Regions from separate parts of the Salinicola sp. RZ23 genome, predicted to be linked through region 2. Evidence: predicted binding sites of a transcription regulator. Region 2 holds the regulator's gene; each other region holds the start of a gene.

Region 1 (7,092 bases), on a different contig from region 2:
GCGCCATCGGCCCGGCCATCGGTGGATTGCTGCTGGCAGCGGTGGGGCCGGCGTGGATCTTCCTGCTCAACGTGCTCTGCTTCTGCGGCCTGCTCGCCGCGCTGTGGCGCTGGAAGCGCGCGGTGCTGCCCAAGTCGCTGCCGCCGGAGCGGCTGTGGGAGGGGGTCAAGGCGGCCATGCACTTCGTGCAGTACTCCAGCGTCACCCGGCTGGTGATGCTGCGTGCCTTCATCTTCGGCATCTCGGCCAGCGCCATCTGGGCGCTGCTGCCGCTGCTGGCGCATCAGCACCCCAGCGGCAGCGCCTCGCTCTACGGCTACATGCTGGGCGGGCTGGGGATCGGCGCGATCGCCGGCAGTACCCTGGTCAACCGGGCGCGTCAGCGGTTCGGCAGCAGCCGCCTGATCAGCGTCGCCGCCATGCTGCTGGGCGGCGTGATGCTGATGCTCGGCGGGGTCGACAGGCTGTGGCTGCTGTTCCCGGCGCTGGTGATCGGCGGGGGCTGCTGGATCGCTGCGGTCGCTTCCTACAACTCGGCAGTGCAGGTGCTGGTGCCGGACTGGGTCAAGGCGCGCGCGCTGGCGCTCTATCAGACCGCGCTCTACGCCGGGCTGACCCTGGGCTCGCTGCTGTGGGGCCAGTTGACCGAGGGAGTCGGGGTGCATATGGCGCTGCTGCTGGCCGGCGCACTGCTGCTGCTCTCGGCGCTGCTGTTCCTGCCTTCGCGGCTGCCGGACCTCGACGCCAGCGGCCTGATCGAGGCGCCCGAGGTGCACACCGAGCGCCCGGACTTCGAGTTCGACCCGGCGCGCGGCTCGGTCATGGTCACCATCGAGTACCGTATCGACGCCGAGCATCTGCGCGACTTCGCCCGTGCGGTGCGGCCGTTGCGCAAGCTGCGCCTGCGCAACGGCGCCAAGCGCTGGTCGCTCTACCGCGATATCGTCGACCGCGACCTGTGGCAGGAGGTGTTCCTGGTACCCAACTGGCTGCAGCATCTGCGCATGCTCGACCGCATGACCCTGGGCGACCGCGCGATCATCGAACGGGTCACCGCACTGCATGCCGGCAACGAGCCGCCGCGGGCGCGTCACGGCGTCAGCTACCGCTCCTCGCGCCACGCCAACGCGACCCTGACCCCGAACCAGACCGAACCGCCGGATGAGCCGGCCACGGCGGCCGACGCCACCAGCGCCCCCTGGCCACGGCGCGATATCCCGACTCGATAGCTGAGCTGCACGCCGGCGCTTTCCATCGCGCCGGCCGTTCGTCCCGCCGACTCGGCAGCGACCTGCAAGCGTCATCCGGGCGTGCGATACTGCGCCCCCGCAGCGCCGGGCCCGGCCGCGCTGCATCGGCCAACCCAGGGAGCCCGACATGACCCAAGAGACCGCCCGTCAGACCCTGCAGCGCGTCTTCGGTTTCGACGATTTCCGCGGCGGCCAGGGCGCGGTGATCGAACGCGTCATCGGCGGCCGTTCGACCGCGGCGATCTTCGCCACCGGCGCCGGCAAGTCGCTGTGCTATCAACTCCCCGCGCTGCACCTGCCCCACCTCACCCTGGTGGTCTCGCCGCTGCTGGCGCTGATGCAGGACCAGCTCGGCTTTCTCCAGCGCCACGGCGTGGCCGCCGCCAGCATCGACTCCACCCAGGACCGCGACACCGTGCGCGAGATCATGGAGCGGGCGCGGCGCAACGAGCTCAAGATCCTGATGGTCTCGGTGGAGCGGCTCAAGAACGAGCGCTTCCGCCACTTCCTGCGCCAGATCGCGATCTCGCTGCTGGTGATCGACGAGGCCCACTGCATCTCCGAGTGGGGCCACAACTTCCGCCCCGACTACCTCAAGCTGCCCGACTACCAGCGCGAGTTCGACATTCCCCAGGCGCTGCTGCTCACCGCCACCGCGACCCCGGCGGTGATCGACGACATGCGCGACAAGTTCGCCATCGCCGCCGAGGACGTGATCACCACCGGCTTCCATCGCCCCAATCTCGAACTGCTGGTGCAGCCGGTGCCGGCCGCCGAGCGCCTGGAGGCCCTGGCCGCCTGGCTGGCCCCACAGCAGCAGCCGGGCGCTGCCGCGCCCACCATCGTCTATGTCACCCTGCAGCACAGCGCCGAGCAGGTCGCCCGCGATCTCAGCGCCCGAGGCATCGCCGCGCGGGCCTACCATGCCGGACTCGACAGCGAGACCCGCGACGCCATCCAGCAGGGCTTCATGCACGGCGAGCTCGCCTGCATCGTCGCCACCATCGCCTTCGGCATGGGCATCGACAAGGGCGATATCCGCAACGTGGTCCACTACGACCTGCCCAAGTCGATCGAGAACTACAGTCAGGAGATCGGCCGCGCCGGGCGCGATGGCAAGCCTTCGCGCTGCCTCACCCTGGCCGGCCGCGACGGCCTGCGGGTGCTGGAGAACTTCGTCTATGGCGATACCCCGGAGCGCGCCGGCATTCGTCACGTGCTCGATGAGATCGCCACCGCCGGCGCCCGGCCGGAGCGCCAGTGGCCGGTGCTGCTCAACACCCTCTCGCGCGACAGCAATGTGCGCTTGCTGCCGCTGAAGACGCTGCTGGTGCGCCTGGAGATGCACGGCGTCATCGCGCCGCGCTACGCCTATCTGGCCGAGTACCGGCTGCGCTACGTCGAGCCTGCAGAGACGCTGGTGGCACGCTTCGAAGGCGAGCGCGCCGACTTCGTGCAACTGATCGTCGACAACGTGCCGATGGCACGCACCTGGGGCACGGTGGATTTCGAGCGCCTCTACCAGGCCGGGGCGGCCGCCGGGCTCGACGCCTCCCGGGGGCGGGTGATCACAGCGCTGGAGTACTTCCAGGAGAAGGGCTGGGTGGTGCTGGAAGCCAAGCGCATGACCGATGTCTACGAGGTGCTGACGCCCGAGTTCGACATCGACGGCCTGAGCGACACCCTGCTGGCCGAGTACCAGGCGCGGGAGGCGAGTGAGATCGCACGGCTGCACGCCATGCTCGACCTGTTCGAGTCCACCACCTGCCTGACCTGGCGCCTTGCCGCCTACTTCGGCGAGGCGCCACCGGTGGATACTACTGGCTGCGGCCATTGCTCGGTATGCCACGGCCGTATCGCCAGCCTGCCGCCGGCCCCGCCGCTGCCCGAGCCCGATGCGCAGACGCTGCAGCAGGCGCTGGCGCCGTTCATCGCCCGCCACCGCGATACCCTTGGCGAGGCCCCCGGCCCCCAGCGCATGGCGCATTTTCTGTGCGGGCTGGCGATGCCGCTGTTCACCCCGCTCAAGGCGCGCCAGCTGCCGGGGTTCGCGCGCTTCGAGGCCTACCCCTACGGCGAGATTCGTGATCGCTGTCAGGCGCTGCTGGCCGCCGGCGAGACACCGAACTGATCGGGCGTCGACGCTCACCCGAATACTGTATGCAAAACCACTGTTTTTGAGTACAGTACCTCGAGCCACGCGCTTTCGGCCCGGACCGCCCTGCCAGGGTCGGCCAGGGGCCGGAGCTGCCGTCTCCCCCTGCTCGAGGTGCGCCATGGAGCTGATCGACAAACTCTCCATCCTGGCCGATGCCGCCAAGTACGACGCCTCCTGCGCCAGCAGCGGCGCGCCCAATCGCACCTCCCGCGGCAAGGCCGGGCTGGGTGCCTCCAGCGGCATGGGCATCTGTCACAGCTTCACTCCGGATGGCCGCTGCGTCTCGCTACTCAAGGTGCTGCTGACCAACTTCTGTCTCTACGACTGCCAGTACTGCATCAATCGCCGTTCGAGCAATATCCCGCGCGCCCGCTTCACGCCAGAAGAGGTGGTGCGGCTCACGCTCTCGTTCTACCGCCGCAATACCATCAGCGGGCTGTTCCTGAGCTCGGGCATCATCCGCTCCAGCGACTACACCATGGAGCAGCTGATCCAGGTGGCCAGGCTGCTGCGCGAGACCCACCAGTTCCGCGGCTATATCCATCTCAAGGCGATTCCCGAGGCCGACCCCAGGCTATTGGAGGAGGCCGGGCGCTACGCCGACCGTCTCAGCGCCAATATCGAACTGCCGACGCTGACGAGCCTCAAGACCCTGGCGCCGGAGAAGCAGCTGGGCACCATCCACTCGGCGATGGGCCAGATCCGCCAGGGCATCGATGCCGCCAACGACGCGGCCACGCAGGAGGCCAAGCACCCGCCGCGCAGCGACAACCCCAAGCGCATGGCGCCACGCTACGCCCCGGGAGGCCAGAGCACGCAGATGATCGTCGGCGCCGATACCACCGATGACCGCACCATCCTGCAGTCCGCCGAACAGCTCTATCAGCGCTTCCGGCTCAAGCGCGTCTACTACTCGGCCTTCAGCCCGATCCCCGAACGCCCCGCCGGGCTGCCCCAGGCTGCCCCGCCGCTGCTGCGCGAGCATCGGCTCTACCAGGCCGACTTCCTGATCCGCGGCTACGGCTTCGCCGCCGCGGAGCTGCTCGGCAAGCCGGGCAATCTGGCACTAGACATCGACCCCAAGCTGGCCTGGGCGCTGACCCATCGCGACACCTTCCCGCTCGATCTCAACCGCGCCGAGCCGGCGCTGATCGCCCGTGTGCCGGGGATCGGCCTGAGGAGCGTGCAGCGGCTGGTCGAGCTGCGCCGCCACCGGCGAATCCGCTTTCAGGATCTGATCGCGCTGCGCTGCCGGATAGAGATCCTGCGCCCCTTCGTGGTGACCCAAGACTACCGCCCCGCCGATGGCCAGCGCGACAGCGCCCGCCTGCGCCAGCAGCTGACCGCGCCGCAGCCGGCGCAGATGGCACTGTGGTGAGCCCGTGATGACGCTTGCCTCGTCCACGCCCTGGGTCGTGCCCGCCGCGGACTTCGGCCAGTGGCGCGACGCCGCCCGGCGCCTGCTGCAGGCCGGCGTGCCGCCGGCGGCGGTGATATGGGAGGATGCCCGCGAGGTCCAGGAGGATCTCTTCGCCAGCGCCGAGGCCGGCGCTATCAGGCTGCCCGAGCCGAGCGTGCCGCCGCCCCCGGTGCGCATCGCCCGTGAGGACCTGGCCCTGCTCGAACGCGCCTCCCGCTATCGTTGCGGTGAGGGCGAACAGGGCCGCTGGGCGCTGCTCTACCGGGTGATGTGGCGCCTGCACCAGGGCGAGCGCGCGGCCATCCACGCCGCCGACGTCGATGGCCGCGTGCTGCACCAGCGCCACCATGCGGTCAAGCGCGAGGCGCACCATATGCACGCCTTCCTGCGCTTTTATCGCGACGACACGGATGGAGACGAGGCGGATGCGCGGGGCGCGAAGAGAGCCTCTGGCGGGGAAGAGTTCCATGCCAGGGAGGATTACCAGAGCGTGGAAGAGTCGAAAGCCAGTTTCATCGCCTGGTTCGAGCCGGCCCACGATGTGCTCGAGCTGGGTGCCGAGCACTTCGCCGACCGCCTGGGCAGCAACCCCTTCCTGATCGCCACCCCGCGGGGCGGCGTGGCCTGGAACGGCGAACAGCTGGATTACCGCACACCCTGCCCGCCAGCCTGGGCGGCCAGGGCCAGAGCTGCCCAGACCGCCGGCGAGGATAGCGAGCACGCGCTCTGGCGCACCTACTTCGTCAGCACCTTCAATCCGGCGCGGCTCAATCATCGGGTCATGACCCAGCACATGCCGCAACGCTTCTGGCGTCATCTCAGCGAAGGCGACCTGATCCCCGAACTCGAGGCCCGCGCCCGCCACGGTGGGCGGCGCCTGGCACAGGAGGCGAGCGTCGGCGAGCGCAAGGGCAAGACGCTGCCGCCAGCACGCCGCTAGGCGATCAAGGAGAGGCGGTGTCGATCCGCGCCACCGCATCGCGGCTGGCGAGGTCGCGCGCCTCGCCGGTGAGTTCGAACAGCTGGCCGTCGCGCATCTCCAGCAGGCGGTCAGCGTGGGCGAAGTAGTGGTCGTCATGGCTGATGGCGAACACGGTGATGCCAAGTTCGCGGAAGCGCGGCATCAGCTCGCGGTAGAAGACCCGGCGGAACTGGGGGTCCTGGTCCGCCGCCCACTCGTCGAGCAGCAAGATCTGGCGCTGCTCGACCAGCGCCATCAGCAGTGCCAGACGCTTGCGCTGCCCCTGGGAGAGCTCGGTATCCAGCACCTGGCCGGCGTCCAGCTCGAGCTTGCGCGCCAGCTGCAGCGTCTCCAGCCAGTTGTCGAGCAGCGCCGGATCGGCCGCACCGCCGCGCGGCCCCATCAGCCGATCGAACTGATGGAAGTCGGTATAGACCGCGGCGAAGCGCTGACGATAGCGCGGCCACTCGGCCTCGGTGACCGCCACGCCGTCGACCTGGATCTCGCCGGAGTGCGGCCGGTAGAGCCCGGTCAGCAGCTTGGCCAGGGTCGACTTGCCGCTGCCGTTGCCGCCGATCAGATAGACCTGCTCGCCACGGGTGAGCGCGAGATCGAGCGGCCCCACCGCAAAGCCCTCGCGCCCCGCGCGCTCGGGGTAGCGATAGGTGACCCCGCGCAGTGACAGCGTCTGCCACTCGCCGTGATCCTCGACCAGATCGAAGGAGGCCCGGTAAGGCGCCAGTTCCAGCTCGCGCAGCTTGTCGAACGAGACCTGGGCGGTGATCAGGGTCGGCGTTGCCCCCACGGCCTGGATCAGCGGCGAGCGCAGGAACAGCAGCGTCAGCGAGAAGGTGGCAGCGACCGCGGTATTGGACCAGCCCAGGCCGTTGGCGAGGAAGAACACCACGCCGATGGCACCGAGCATCATGATATTGGTCCAGTTGCCGGCACTCAGATGGAAGGTGTCGGCGCGGATGATGTGGTCACGGTAGGTGCGGGCATGGGCGTCATACACCTCCTCCAGCAGATGCCGTGCGCGGTCCCGGTTGAGCGAGAGCTCCTTGCGGCCGTGGATCACCGTCTCGTAGTCGCGATAGAGGCGATCGTCGGTGGTGCGGGTGATATGAATATGATGATAGACCCGCGATACCAGCCACCACCCCACCAGCATGGTGAAGGCGATCCACACCGCGGTGACCATCAGCAGCGGCGGCGATAGCCACAGCAGATAGGCCACCGAGGCCAGGGTGATGATCACCCCCTGGACCAGCTCCGGCAGCCGCACGAAGGCGATGGTGACATT
Region 2 (7,092 bases):
GCCACCGCCGAGCGCGACGGCGCGCGCCCGATCGTCATCGACACCATCGTCGACCAGTCGGTCCGTGCGATCGTCGCCGAGGCGCCAGCGTTCATGGTCGACATCTTCTCGACCTTCCTCGCGCCGCTGGAGGAGGAGCTGGCGACCCACTCCACCTACACCGTCGGCCGCGCCCACGCCATGGGGCGTGACGATGTCTACATGCACCGCATCGATGCGGTGAATTTCGCCCTCGACAACGATGACGGAGCGCGCACCCATCAGTACGAGGAGGCGGACATCATCCTGGTCGGCGTGTCACGCTGCGGCAAGACGCCCACCTCGCTCTATCTGGCGCTGCAGTTCGGCATCCGCGCTGCCAACTACCCGCTGACCGAGGACGATCTAGACGAGAACGGCATCCTCGCCCTGCCGGCATCGCTGGCCAAGCATCGCCACAAGCTGTTCGGGTTGACCATCGATGTCAGACGTCTGGCCGCGATCCGTACCGAACGCCGCCCCAACAGCCGCTACTGTTCAATGGATCAGTGCATGCAGGAGATCGAGCAGGCCGAAGCGCTCTACCGGCGCCAGAACATCCCGTTCATCGATACCACACGCTTCTCGATCGAAGAGATCTCCACGCGCATGATGAACGAGACGGGTCTGCAGCGACGCTTCAGCCCGCGCTAGAGAGTACGGCGACAGCGGTCTACGCTAGACAAAAGTGGCAGCAGTGGGCCGCGATGGGCAGAAGCGGCGGTAGCGGGCCGCCATGGACAGAGGCGGTAGCGGGCCGCCATGGACAGAGGCGGTAGCGGGCCGCCATGGACAGAGGCGGCCGCGGGCCGCAGCGCATGAGTTCGCTTCGAGCAGCGGTGCCTGACCGATCGACATGGGCGCGTTGGCCGTTGCCGATATCATTGACCGCCACCGGCCTTTAAAAATCCTCGACGAGCCCCATCTCATTAGCACGCAAACAGCCACTCCTTCTTGTTAACCCCACCCATACCGACCGGTATGTGGGAAAGCCATCAGGCGACTGTAAGAGGAACTCACCGTGCCGCTATTACGTTTTGATGTGATCAAAGGACGCGACGAAAAAGCGCTCAAGGCCTTGCTGGATACCGCCCATGAGGCAATGCTGGAAGCCTTCGAGGTGCCGGCAACCGACCGCTATCAGATCGTGCACCAGCACGAGCCCAATGAACTGGTCGTCGAGGACACTGGCCTCGGGTTCAGTCGAAGTGACAACCTGGTGATGATCAGCATCGTCAGCAAAGCCAGGACACAGCCCCAGAAAGAGCGGCTCTACGCCCTGCTTGCCGAACGCCTGGAATCCCAGTGCGGTATTTCACCCCAGGACCTCATGGTCTCCATTACCGAGAATGGAGATGCTGACTGGAGCTTTGGCATGGGTGAAGCGCAATTCCTGACCGGCAAACTCTAAGTCTCCCCCTCATCATATCCCTCGATACGCTCTTCGCCCCAGGCTTTACCAGCGCGACGCGCCTGGCAGGGGCGCCGAAGAGAAGTGACCAGGCAAACAGAGGCAGCGCTACGCACCACGCTGCCTCTGTGTCGTTTACAGGTCCTTGGGCGCGAAGATACCGGGGGCGTTGCGCCAGTACCCCTTGTAATCCATGCCGAAGCCGAACACGTAGCGATCGACCACTTCCAGGCCACAATAGGTCGCCTTGAGGTCCGGCGAGGCCTTGCGATCATGCTGCTTGTCGACCAGCACTGCGGTGGAGAGACTCGCCGCACCTGCCTGACGACAGTAGTCGAGAATCGCCGCCAGGGTAGCGCCCTCGTCGAGAATGTCGTCGACGATCACCACATGGCGCCCAGCCATGGGAATCTCCGGCGACACCCGCCAGAACAGCTCTCCACCGCGGATCCCGCCGCGATAGCGGGTAGCATGGAGATAGTCGACCTCGAGCGGGAAGCCGAGACGGGGCAGCAGATGCCCGGTGGTGATCAGGCCGCCATTCATCACGCAGTAGAACACCGGGAGCTTGTCACCAAGATCATGGGTGATCGCTGCAGCCATCTGGTCGAGAGCCTGCTCTACCTGGGCCTGGTCGATCAGACAGTCGGCGTTGTCCATGACCTCCTGCATCGAATTGAGCGCGTCGGGGAGCGTAGATTGGGTCATCGTATTCCGTATCAATAGCAGCGGGCGGCCACCGGCAGAGCCGGCGCCGCCTCTGGACAGAGGGCGGATCACTCCGCCTCGTTGAGGGCTTCCAGACGGGCATGGGTGCGCCGCCAGCGCGAGATCACCGCCAGCGACTCGAGGCTCGGCCTGGCGCGGGCGTAACGCAGCTTGGCGATCCGCGGCGCCTGGCGTCCGCTGCAGGCATCCACCACTTCCCGCGCTGCCGCGGGATCGTTGCAGATCACCGCCATGTCACAGCCGGCGGCCCAGGCCGCCTCGGCGCGTGCCGCCGGGGTACCGGCAGCGTGGGCGGCGGCCATGGTCAGGTCATCGGAGAAGATCGCCCCCTTGAACCCGAGCTCTTCGCGCAGCAACCCCAGCCAGCTGGGCGAGAAGCCCGCGGGGCGCTCGTCGAAGGCGGGAAAGATCACATGGGCCGGCATCACCGCATCGAGCTTGCCTGCCAGCCGCGCAAAAGGCACCAGATCGTGCGCGCGCAGCGCCTCCAGCGAGCGCGAATCCCGGGCCACGGCGTGGTGCGAATCCTGACGCGCCCCGCCATGCCCGGGAAAGTGCTTGCCGATGGCGACCATGCCAGCGTCATGCAGACCATCGATGAAGGCGCCGGCCAGCGCCGCGACCACCTCCGGGTCGGGGGAGAAACTGCGCGAGCCGATCGCCGGCGACTGGTCATCGTCGAGGTCGAGCACCGGGGCGAAGGTCAGGTCGAAACCGCACGCTGCCATCTCCATGCCCAGCAGCCAGCCGGTATCCAGCGCCAGGGCCAGAGCCGCCTCCGGCGCCTCGGCGAACTGTCGCCCCAGGGTCGCCATCGGCGGCAGCCGGGTCACGCCCTGCTTGAGCCGCTGCACGCGACCGCCCTCCTGGTCGACGGCGACCAGAATGTCCGGTCGGCAGGCGCGAATCTCGCCGATCAGCGCCTGGGTGGTCCCCGCATCCGGGGTATTGCGCGCAAACAGAATGACGCCCCCGACCTCGGGGCGCGACAGCAGCCGCCGCTCTTCCTCGCGCAGTCGAGTGCCCTCGACGTCCAGCATTACCGGACCCAGCGGTTGTGTCATAGCCGTTACCTGAAACCGTGAAGCGCCCGATTCTAGACGACCCGTCGGCGTCATGACAGAGGGCGCTGCCGCTACCGTGTCAGGTCGCTGCTGGCTCAGGCGACTCCAGCGGTGCCAGCATGCCCGCCGCCACCACCGGCTTGAGCCGCCGGATCAGATCGCGCACGGTGACATGCTCGTGGTACTCGTTGTCGGCGATATCGCGCAGCGCATCCAACCCAGAGAGCGTGAACACCACGGTTCCAAGCATGAAGTGGAGGCGCCAGAAGCGCTCCGCCTCCGGCAGCTCCGGCGTGGCCAGCCGCAAGCAGGCGACGAATCGGTGGAAGGTTTCGCCGTAGTGCGCCTGAATATAGCGCCGCAGATGCCCCTGGGCCTGGGTATAGGCCAGCCCAAGAAGCTTCATGAAGATCTTGAGACTGTGGCGCTCCGCCGGCACCTCGAGCACGCTTTCGGCGAGGCGTTCGAGCAGCACCTCGAGGGGAATGGTCTGCCCGCCATAGTGGCGTTCGAGCCCGTCGAGCGCGTGATTGAGACGCTCGGCGAAGGGGTCGAGGTAACGCGCGAAGACCGCCTGGATCAGTGCCTTCTTGGAGCCGAAATGGTAGTTGACCGCCGCCAGATTGACCTTGGCCCGGGTAGTGATGTTGCGCAGCGACGTTTCGGCGAACCCCTTCTCGGCGAACAGCACCTCGGCGGTGTCGAGAATGCGGGTCACGGTGTCGGATTGGGCCATGGACTACCTCTTTCCTGTCGACATCGGGGGCTGCTCGCTGACACCGAAGCTGCCGGCCGACGCCTGTCGAATCAGCTGAAAAACGCCTGTTTAAAACGCTTTTGAATCTAACCACTCCCGGCGCGGCGGCACAATCGCGGCAAACGTCGAAGGCACCCTGCCGCCCTCTTTTCCTTGCCCACCCTTTTCCCTTTGTCTACCCCTTTCCCTGCCCAGCAGGACTGGATACAATTCCAGACTGTATACATGACCAAGCCCTGACAGGCCCCGGGGAGACGCCCAATGTCGAGACCGCTCACCGCCCGGCAGCAGAACGTCTACGATTTCATCGTCAAGACGATGACCGAGTTCGGCTATCCACCCACCCGCGCCGAGATCGCCAAGGCGCTGGGATTCCGCTCCCCCAACGCCGCCGAGGAGCACCTGCGCGCGCTCGATCGCAAGGGCGTGATCCGCATGATTCCGGGGACCTCCCGCGGGATCCGCCTGCCCGCTGCGGCCGGCGCACCCGAGCCCGTCGAAGCCGTCGAGACGGGGCTGCCGATCGTGGGTAACGTCGCCGCCGGCAGCCCGATCCTCGCCGCCGAGCACATCGACCGCTACTGCCCGCTGCCGGCCGACTACTTCGCCCCCAGGGCCGACTACCTGCTGCGCGTACGCGGGCTGTCGATGAAGGACATCGGCATTCTCGATGGTGACCTGCTCGCCGTGCACCGTACCCAGGAGGTGCGCGACGGTCAGATCGTGGTCGCCCGACTCGACGACGAAGTCACGGTCAAGCGCTTCCAGCGGCACGGGCGCCGCGTCACCCTGCTGGCGGAGAACCCCGACTTCGCCCCCATCGAGGTCGACCTGGAGCATCAGCAGCTGGATATCGAGGGCCTCGGCGTCGGGATCATCCGCGGCGGCAATGGCCTGGGCCTGCAGTAGACGCCAACGGCCATGCGCAAGATCCTCCACGCGGACTGCGACTGCTTCTACGCCGCGGTGGAAATGCGCGACAACCCCGGGCTGCGCGACCTGCCGCTGGCGATCGGCGGCAGTGCCGACAAGCGCGGAGTCATCGCCACCTGCAACTACCCGGCCCGGCGCTATGGCATCCACTCGGCGATGCCCACCGCGCGCGCCCTGCGGCTATGCCCCGAGCTCAAGCTGCTGGCGCCGGACTTCGACCGCTACCGCCGCGTCTCGCATGACATCCAGGCGGTCTTCCACGAGCTGACCCCGCTGGTGGAACCGCTCTCCCTCGACGAAGCCTATCTCGACGTCAGTGAGGTCACCCGCTTCCAGGGCAGCGCGACCTGGATGGCGCACTGGCTCAAGCAGGAGGTGCTCGCGCGTACGGGCATCGTGGTCTCGGTGGGCGTGGCGCCCAACAAGTTTCTGGCCAAGATCGCCAGTGACTGGGACAAGCCGGATGGCCTGTTCGTGATTCCACCCACGCAGATGGCGAGCTTCATCGAGGGGCTGGCGGTCAACAAGCTGCACGGGGTCGGCCCCGCCACCGCGGCCAAGCTGGAGGGGCTGGGTATCGCTACCTGCGCCGAGCTGCGCGCACGGCCGCTGGAGCAGCTGATCGATGCCTTCGGCAAGTTCGGCCAGCGCCTGCACGAGCTGGCCCACGGCATCGATGACCGTCCGGTCAACGTCACCCGCGAACGCAAGTCGGTCAGCGTCGAGACCACCTACGACAGCGATCTGCCGGATCTCGCCCAGTGCCACCAGGCACTGGCACCGCTGATCGCCCGGCTCGACGAGCGCCTGGCCCGCCACGGCAACCCCGATATCGGCAAGCAGTTCGTCAAGGTGCGCTTCCACGACTTCACCAGCACCACCCAGGAGACCGGCGCCCGGGGCGTGATCCATGCACGCTTCCACGAACTGCTGGAGAGCGCCTGGCAGCGCGGCGGCCGCCCGGTGCGTCTGCTCGGGGTCGGCGTGCGCCTGGCCCCGGAGGCCGAGCAGCGCCAGCTCAGCCTGTTCGACGGCGAGCAGCCGACCTGACGCCGCAGGCGAGAGGCCGACCACACCGGGGCAGAACTCAGGAGAAGACGACGGTCTTGTTGCCGTGGATCAGCACGCGGTCCTGCAGATGCCAGCGCAGGCCACGTGCGAGCACCGCCTTCTCCACGTCGCGCCCCAGCCGGACCAGGTCCTGGGGCGTATGGCAGTGCGACACCCGCTGAATGTCCTGCTCGATGATCGGCCCCGCGTCCAGCTCCTGGGTGACGTAGTGGCAGGTCGCACCGATCAGCTTGACCCCACGCTCGAACGCCTGGTGATAGGGCTTGGCACCGGCGAAGGAGGGCAAAAAGCTGTGGTGGATATTGATGATGCGACCGGCATAGCGCTCGCACAGCGCCGGCGGAAGGATCTGCATGTAGCGCGCCAGCACCACACTGTCGGCGTCAGCCGCAGCGATCAGCCGTTCGACCTCGGCGAATGCCGGCGCCTTGTCGGCGGGGTCGACGCTCACCCGATGGAAGGTGATGCCGTGCCACTCGACGAGCGCGCGCAGATCGTCGTGGTTGGAGATCACGCAGGGGATATCGCAATCGAGCTCCCCCGCCGACCAGCGGTAGAGCAGGTCGACCAGGCAGTGCGACTCGCGCGATACCATCAGCACCACCCGCTGACGCCGGCTGGCATCGCTGAGTCGCCAATCCATCGCGAACTCGCGGGCGATGCTCTCGAACTCGGCACGGAAGGCCGCGGCGCCGAGCGCCTCCGACTGAATGTCGTAGCGCATGAAAAAACGCCCGTTATCCAGATCGGAATGCTGGTTGGCCTCGATGATGGAACCACCCTGGGCGGCGATGAAGCCCGAGACCCGGGACACGATCCCGACCCGATCGGGGCAGGAGACGATCAAACGATAATTGTGCGGCATAACTCACGCTGACAGGGTCGAAGAAACGAAAAGTCGCCGCGCAACGACGGGCGCGACGACGCAACCTGCCTCGGCAGCGGCGGGACAATGCCCGCCGCGATCGGGGCTGCGGCATTGTACCCGATTCGCCGTGGCTGCGGCGCTCGCCTCGCCGGGCTCAGATCCCGGTTTGAGCGGGTCGAGAACGATGCCTTATAGTGAGTCGAGACTTTTCCCGTTAAGGAAGCCGATGTTTCGTCCGCGC
Region 3 (7,092 bases), on a different contig from region 2:
GCGCAGCTGGTCCGCCTCGCCGGGGGTGTAGCCAGCCGCTGCCACCGCCAGCGCCATCACCTGCTCCTGGAACAGCGGCACGCCGAGAGTACGCTCGAACACCGCCTTGACCTCCGCCGAGGGGTAGGTGATCGCCTCCTCGCCGCTGCGCCGCTTGAGATAGGGGTGCACCATGTCGCCCTGGATCGGCCCCGGGCGCACGATCGCCACCTCGATCACCAGATCGTAGAAGTTGGCCGGTTTCAGCCGCGGCAGCATCGCCATCTGCGCGCGGGACTCGATCTGGAACACCCCCAGGGTATCGGCGCGCTGGATCATGGCGTAGGTCGCCGCATCATCCGCGGGCAGGTCCGCCAGGCCGTAGTCGAGGCCGCGGTGGCGGCGCAGCAGGTCGAAGCTGCGCCGCAGCACCGTGAGCATGCCCAGGGCGAGCACGTCGACCTTCATCAGCCCGACCAGATCGAGATCGTCCTTGTCCCACTGGATCACGGTGCGCTCAGCCATGGCGGCGTTCTCCACCGGCACCAGGGTGTCGAGGGGGGCATCCGAGATGACGAAGCCGCCGGGGTGCTGGGAGAGATGGCGCGGAAAACCTATCAGCGTACCGGCCAGCACCAGGAGCCGCCGCAGTGGCGGCTCCTCGGGCACGAAGCCGTACTCGCGCAGGCGCGCCGCGTCGGGAATCTCATCGCTCCAGCGCCCGGCACAGCGGGCCAACTGGTCGATACGCTCGGGGGCGAAGCCCAGCGCGCGGCCGATATCGCGGATCGCACCGGCGGCGTGATAGTGGCTGACCACCGCGGTCAGCGCCGCACGGTGGCGGCCATAGCGGCGGAAGACGTACTGGATCACCTCCTCGCGGCGGGCGTGCTCGAAGTCGACGTCGATGTCCGGCGGCTCGTTGCGCTCCGGCGAGATGAAGCGCTCGAACAGCAGCGCGGTGTGGGCCGGGTCGATCGAGGTGATACCGAGGGCGAAGCAGACCGCCGAGTTGGCCGCCGAGCCGCGCCCCTGGCACAGGATGCCGGCATCGCGGGCAAAGGCGACGATATCGTGCACGGTCAGGAAGTAGTGTTCGTAGCCCAGCGTGGTGATCAGCTCGAGCTCATGGTCGAGCTGGCACTGCACCTTCTCCGGCACCCCCTCGGGCCAGCGCCACTGCGCCCCCCGGCGGGTCAGCTCGGCGAGCCATGCCGCCGGGGTATGCCCCGCCGGGACCACTTCGTGGGGGTAGGTATATTCGAGCTCGCCGAGATCGAAATGGCAGCGCGCCGCCAGCGCCACGCTCTCCGCCAGCAGCCCGGCAGGGTAGATCGCCGCCAGCGCCGCACGGGTGCGCAGATGGCGCTCGCCGTTGGGGAACAGCGTGTCGCCGGCCTCGAACACGCTCTGATGCTGGCGGATCGCGGTCAGGCAGTCCTGCAGTGCGCGCCGCCCGCGGGCGTGCATGTGCACATCCCCCGCGGCCACCAGCGGGATCTTCAGCGTCGCCGCCAGCGCCCGCCAGCGGGCCAGCCGGGCGCCATCGTCGAGCCCCTGGGCGAAGCCGTAGTGCAGCTCCGCCGCCAGCCACAGCCGCCCGGGAAAGTAGCCGGCGAGACGCGCGCCTGCCGCGAGCGTGGCGCTGTCGTCCGGGAGCCACAGCGCAAACAGCCCGGCGCCACCGTCGAGCGTGGCCAGGTCGGCATCGTAGAGACGGTACTCGCCCTTGGGCGCGCGGCCGCGAATCCGTGTCAGCAGCCCGCACAGCTGGGCGTAGCCGTGGCGATTCTCCACCAGCAGTACCAGCTTGAGGCCGCTGTCGCTGCGCAGCTCGGCGCCCACGATCAGGCGTACACCGTGGGCCCTGGCGGCCTGCCAGGCGCGCACGATGCCGGCCAGGGTCGCCTCGTCGGTGATCGCCAGGGCGTGATAACCGAGCCGCGCGGCGCGGGCGAACAGTTCGTCCGCGGTGGAGGCGCCGCGCTGGAAGCTGAAGGCAGAGAGACAGTGCAGCTCGGCGTAGGCATTGGCCTCGTGAACTCGCTCTTCATAGGTGCCCGAAGCCGCGCCCGGGGGCGTTGTCTCGTCATAGGCGCCCGAAGCCGCGCCAGGGGGCATTGCCCCGTCATGGGCGCCCGCAGCCGCGCCGGGGGCCGCTGTCTCGTCGCCATTGACGGCCGCACCGGCATCGTTGGCGGCGTCGCCGGATGGCGTCCAGGCAGACGGCCGGCTCATCCGAACCACCCGTGCAGATGAAAGCCCTCGCCGCCGGGTTCGCGCCAGACCCAGGCGTGGCGGCCGTCGTGCCACTCGGCCAGATAGTAATCACGGCGCACGTCGTCGCCATCCCACCAGCCGCTCTCGATCCGCTCGGGCCCGGCCAGCAGCCGGGCGATGCCGGCCTCCGCCGGGGGCATCTCGGCGAGCAGCCAGCCGGGCCGTAACCGGGCCTCGGGGATATCGGTGGCGCGCGGCCCGGCGGCGGCGAACACCGCGGCTTCGGGGCGGTGCTCGCGGTGCTCGACCAGCGGCTTCAGCGCCGCACCGCCCAGCCGCGCCACCAGGCGCTGATGCAGTGCCGCCCAGGCCTGGGCCTGACGCGCGGGGCCAGCCAGCAGCTCGCGGCGCACCGGCGCATAGGCGGTGAGCCGCGAGGCCGCCAGGGTCACACTCAGCACCGGCCCTTCGAGACGCACCCGCTCGAGCTGCGCGCGGGTCAGCTCGAGCAACGTCTCGGCCTCGCGCTGGGGCGCCAGCAACCCGATCTCGAAGCGCTGCGCCGGGCCGCCCTCCAGCCCCAGCACCAGGCTGAAACGCTCGATGCCGGCATCCTGGCCACGCAGGAAAGCGCTCAGCTCCTGCAGCAGGCGCTTGAGCGGGAAAGCCAGCCCGGCAATGGCGTGCACCGGGCGGTCGAACTCGAAGCTGCGCGAAAAGTGCTGCGCCGGCCGATGGACCGTCAGCGCCAGCGGCCACTCGCCACGCAGCTCGCCGAGATGACGCATCACGCCACTGCCGAAGCGCCGCGCCAGCGCCGGACGCGGCAGCGTGAACAGCTCGCCGAGCCGACGGAAACCGCTGCGGGCCAGGGTCTGCACGCTCTCCGCCGCCAGCCCGCTGCGCGTCAGCGGCAGTCTCGCCAGCGCCGCTTCCAGCCCGGCCTCGTCCACCGCCAGGCCGTCGTGGGCGTTGACCAGCACCCGCGCCGCCGCCGGGTTGGGCGCCACCACCAGGCGGTGAGTGAAGCCCAGTGCGGCGAGCTCGCCACGTAGCCGCGCCTCGAACGCAGGCCAGGGGCCGAACAGCGCCAGACTGCTGGCGACCTCGAACACCAGCGCATGGGGATAGTCGAGACTCACCTGACCACTGTAGGCATAGGCCCAGGCGGCCAGACGCTGGCGCCAGCGCTCCACCGCCGCGGGCTCCAGCGGGGCGCAGCCCAGTTCGGGGCAGAGCGCCTCGGCCAGCCCGCGCGGCTGGCCGGGCTTGATCCCCTGGGCGCGCGCGGCCTGGTTGGCGGCACGAATTCGCTGACGCGGCGGCGCCCCTTCGAGCAGGGCGAAGGGCGCCGCGGGGTCGTCGCGGCGACGCAGCGCCCCCTCCAGCGCCAGCCGCGGGAACAGCAGACAGGCCCAGCGCATGGCGTCACGCCCCCGCGCCGATGGCGATGCGGGTGGCGTGCGGCCACCCGCCACGACACTTGAGCACTTCCAGCGCCGGCGTGTGCCCCTCACCCGGGCCATGGAGGCGCAGGCGCAGCGCCGCTGGCGAAGCCTCGCCGACCCGCGTCAGCGTCCGATGCACGAAGCCCAGGGTGTCACCGCTTGCCGCCGCCACCTGCAACCGGCGCAAGGCGCGCGCATCGGCCTGCGGCAGCCACGCCAGCACCGCGGCACAGCAGCCGGCCCGCAGGCACTGCTCGGTGGCCCACAGCGCTTCGCGCCCACTCACGTCGAGCCAGTGGCAGTGGCCGAGCTCGACTCCGGCCTGCCGCCAGGCGGCCGGATAGGGCAGCGCCGGCGGCGCCACCAGCACCACCGGCCGCTGCTCGCGGGTCAGGCGTGCCAGCAGTGGCCACAGCAGCGCGAGTTCACCGCTGCCGGCCCCGTCGGAGAGCAGCTCGCTGATCGCCCCGCGCGGCCAACCGCCCGCCGGCAGTGCCGCATCCAGCGCCGGGTGGCCGCTGGCGACCGCACTGGCAGGAGCCTCGGCGGCACTCTCCTGGGCACGCCAGACGACACGGCTATCGAGCAGCCGATCGAGCGCGCTCACCGCCCGCGGCCCCGGCAACGATAAAGACACGGGCAACGGCCGCTCACGGCGATGCAGCGGCAAACCCGGCAATGACGCTCAGACATGGGTGACGCCCCCTCCCCTGGCCTTCGAGGAGATAGTGTCGCTCACAACCCCGAATACTGTCTATATATACAGTATAAATGACCTCACTTTGCCCCGCGGTGGCGGCGTGCCAGCACCAACCCGGACCAGCCAGAGCGGAGCCGGCAGGTAGCCGCGCCCGGGACGCCGCGCCGGCAGAGCGCGTATGAGCGAACGAAGACTGGGCGAACGAATGGACAAGACGGGCGCGAACCCCGGCAAGCGCCGGGGGGAGAGAAGGCAGAGAGGACAGCGTCCGAGGGAGTGGTGCAGAGAAAGCGGTGCAGAGAGAGCGTGCGCGTCAGGCCGAGGACGAGGGGGTATTGGGTACCCGCAGCGTGCCCAGGCTGCGCTTGATCGCCTTGAGCTGGTCGCTGATCTGCGGGCCGCGGTTCTTGGCCACCCCCACCGCCAGCACGTCAATGGTCAAAAGATGCGCAATACGCGAGGTCATGGGAATGTAGACCTCGGTGTCCTCCTGCACGTCCACCGGCAGCACCAGGCTCACCTCATGGGCCAGCGGCGAATCGCTGGGACACAGCCCGATCACCGTAGCGCCGGCCTTGACCGCGGTCTTGGCACTGGCCAGCAGCGCCCGGGTACGCCCGGTCTGGGAGATCGCCACCACCACGTCGCCGACCTTCAGCGTCGCCGCCGACATCGCCTGCATGTGCGGGTCGGCGTAGGCCGAGGTCTGGATCTGCAGGCGGAAGAACTTGTGCTGGGCGTCGGCGGCGACCACGCCGGAGGCGCCATAGCCGTAGAACTCGACCCGGTTGGCCACCGCCAGCGCGGCGATCGCCCGGCCGAGTGCGTCGTTGTCGAGGCTGTCGCGCACCTGTTCGAGCGTCTCGATAGTGGTATCGAAGATGCCGTGGGAGAACTCGGAGACGCTCTCGGCATCGGTCAGCGAGAACTGCGCGTACTGGCTGCCCTTAGCCATCATCTGGGCCAGCTTGAGCTTGAACTCCTGGAAGCCGGCCATGCCCATGGCGCGGCAGAAGCGCACCACCGTGGGCTCGCTCACCTGGGCTTCACTGGCGAGATCGGTGATCCGCATCAGGATCACTTCGTCGGGGTGGCGCAGCACGAAACGGGCGACTTTCTGCTCGGAGCGCCGCAGGCGACCCATATGCACACGCAGTTCGTCGAACAGCGAACGGCTCATGCCCGTCCCTCGTATCGCAGCATTATCGGTCTCGCTATCGAGTGAGGTAGCTAGTATGCCCCACTCACTACGTGGGAGCACGCGCCCACCGGGCGCCGAAAAAGGGAAAAAAGTCGGGCGTCACGATCTTGTAAAGTTGGGTATAGTATGCATGTCGGGCACCTTAACCCGATGATCTGAGGATGCCAGGAGATTCGATCAATGAAGGACATTGAAAATCTTCACGCCCTGAAGAGCGAAATTTTCGACATTTTCATGCATCTAGAAGTCGACGAGCACGAACAGCGCAAGCGCCGCGCTGCGGTGCGCTACCTCAAGGCACGTCGCGGTATCGAACAGCGCGCCGAGAGACGCCGTCTGCAGCAGCGTATCGCCGAACTGCCCGACTAGGACGGTTCGTTCTACACATCAGGCGCCCCCCTGCCGGGGCGCCTGCCCCTCTGGGGAGCGGCCCACAGCCGCTGCCCTACACTGCCTTATCGCGCCAATGCCGGCGCAAAGATGACGGCGCTCAAACGGCACGGGCCCGTGCCGTATGCGTCTTTCAGCTTTTGAAAACAAGCGCTTTCGAAAAACAAGCGCTCTTGAAAATCAGAGGCTGTTGAAGAACACCACGATGACGCCGATGGGGGCGACGTAGCGCGACACGTAGTGCCACAGCACACGCCCTTTCGGCCCCAGGCCCAGCTCCTGCTTGACGCTTTCGCTATCCAGGAACCAGGCGGTGAAGATGATCACCGCGAGCCCGGTCAGCGGCAGCATCAGCTTGCTGGTGAGGGCATCGAGCAGATCGAAGACGTTGAAGCCGAACGGCTGGAAGCCGGACCAGAGGTTGAACGCCAGCAGCGCCGCGATCCCCAGGCTCCAGGTCGCCAGCGCGGCCACGAACGCCGAACCGAGTCGCGACAGCGGCGTACGCTCTTCCAGGAACTCGGTGACCGGCTCCAGCAGCGAGATCGCCGAGGTCAGCGCAGCCACCGTGAGCAGGGCGAAGAAGATCGTGCCGAACACCAGCCCCCAGGGCATGTCGATGAATGCCAGCGGCAGGGTGACGAAGAGCAGGCCCGGGCCGGCGCTGGGGTCGAGGTTGTTGGCGAAGACCACCGGGAAGATCGCCATGCCGGCGCCGAGGGCAATCACCGTGTCCAGGATCACCACGGTACGCGCAGTCTTGATCAGATCGACCTCCTGACCCAGGTAGGAGCCGTAGGCCATCATGATGCCCATGCCCAGCGACAGGGTGAAGAAGGCGTGCCCCAGTGCGGCGAGGATGACGCCGCCGTTGAGCTTGCTCCAGTCGGGGGAGAACATGAAGGTGGCCGCCTGGCCGAAACCGGAGGTGGTCATGCCGAAGCCGATCAGCACGATCAGCGCCACGATCAGCAGCGGCATCAGCCACTTGGCGGCGCGCTCCAGGCCGCCCTTGACCCCGCCGGCGACGATGCCGAAGGTCAGCAGCATGAACAGCGTGTGCCACAGCAGCAGCGTGCCCGGCTGGCCCAGCAGGGTGGTGAAGTAGTCACCCACGCTGACATCGCTGGAGCGGCCGAGATCGCCGGTCAGCG

Evidence for each region. Region 2 encodes LexA, which represses DNA repair genes until DNA is damaged. Its sites were predicted from a motif close to TACTGTNTANNTANACAGTA; they were not measured.
Region 1: a site for LexA is predicted at 3,420-3,439, ahead of DOM67_RS17735 (putative DNA modification/repair radical SAM protein). Genes of this name have one in related genera too.
Region 3: a site for LexA is predicted at 4,396-4,415, ahead of imuA (translesion DNA synthesis-associated protein ImuA). Genes of this name have one in related genera too.

Annotation. Positions count from the first base shown of each region.
Region 1 is NZ_PZJK01000017.1:174,526-181,617, reverse strand. Features, by position in the region: gene DOM67_RS17745 (MFS transporter) at 1-1,229, shown strand, start outside; gene DOM67_RS17740 (RecQ family ATP-dependent DNA helicase) at 1,378-3,381, shown strand; gene DOM67_RS17735 (putative DNA modification/repair radical SAM protein) at 3,527-4,786, shown strand; gene DOM67_RS17730 (TIGR03915 family putative DNA repair protein) at 4,794-5,768, shown strand; gene DOM67_RS17725 (multidrug ABC transporter permease/ATP-binding protein) at 5,773-7,092, opposite strand, start outside.
Region 2 is NZ_PZJK01000015.1:106,793-113,884, reverse strand. Features, by position in the region: gene DOM67_RS15335 (pyruvate, water dikinase regulatory protein) at 1-672, shown strand, start outside; gene DOM67_RS15330 (tautomerase family protein) at 1,040-1,429, shown strand; gene DOM67_RS15325 (hypoxanthine-guanine phosphoribosyltransferase) at 1,565-2,137, opposite strand; gene nagZ (beta-N-acetylhexosaminidase) at 2,206-3,222, opposite strand; gene DOM67_RS15315 (TetR/AcrR family transcriptional regulator) at 3,302-3,958, opposite strand; gene lexA (transcriptional repressor LexA) at 4,241-4,888, shown strand; gene dinB (DNA polymerase IV) at 4,901-5,962, shown strand; gene purU (formyltetrahydrofolate deformylase) at 6,000-6,848, opposite strand.
Region 3 is NZ_PZJK01000001.1:235,713-242,804, reverse strand. Features, by position in the region: gene DOM67_RS01030 (error-prone DNA polymerase) at 1-2,217, opposite strand, end outside; gene DOM67_RS01025 (DNA polymerase Y family protein) at 2,214-3,623, opposite strand; gene imuA (translesion DNA synthesis-associated protein ImuA) at 3,628-4,284, opposite strand; gene hexR (transcriptional regulator HexR) at 4,661-5,527, opposite strand; gene DOM67_RS01010 (hypothetical protein) at 5,729-5,917, shown strand; gene DOM67_RS01005 (sodium-dependent transporter) at 6,119-7,092, opposite strand, start outside.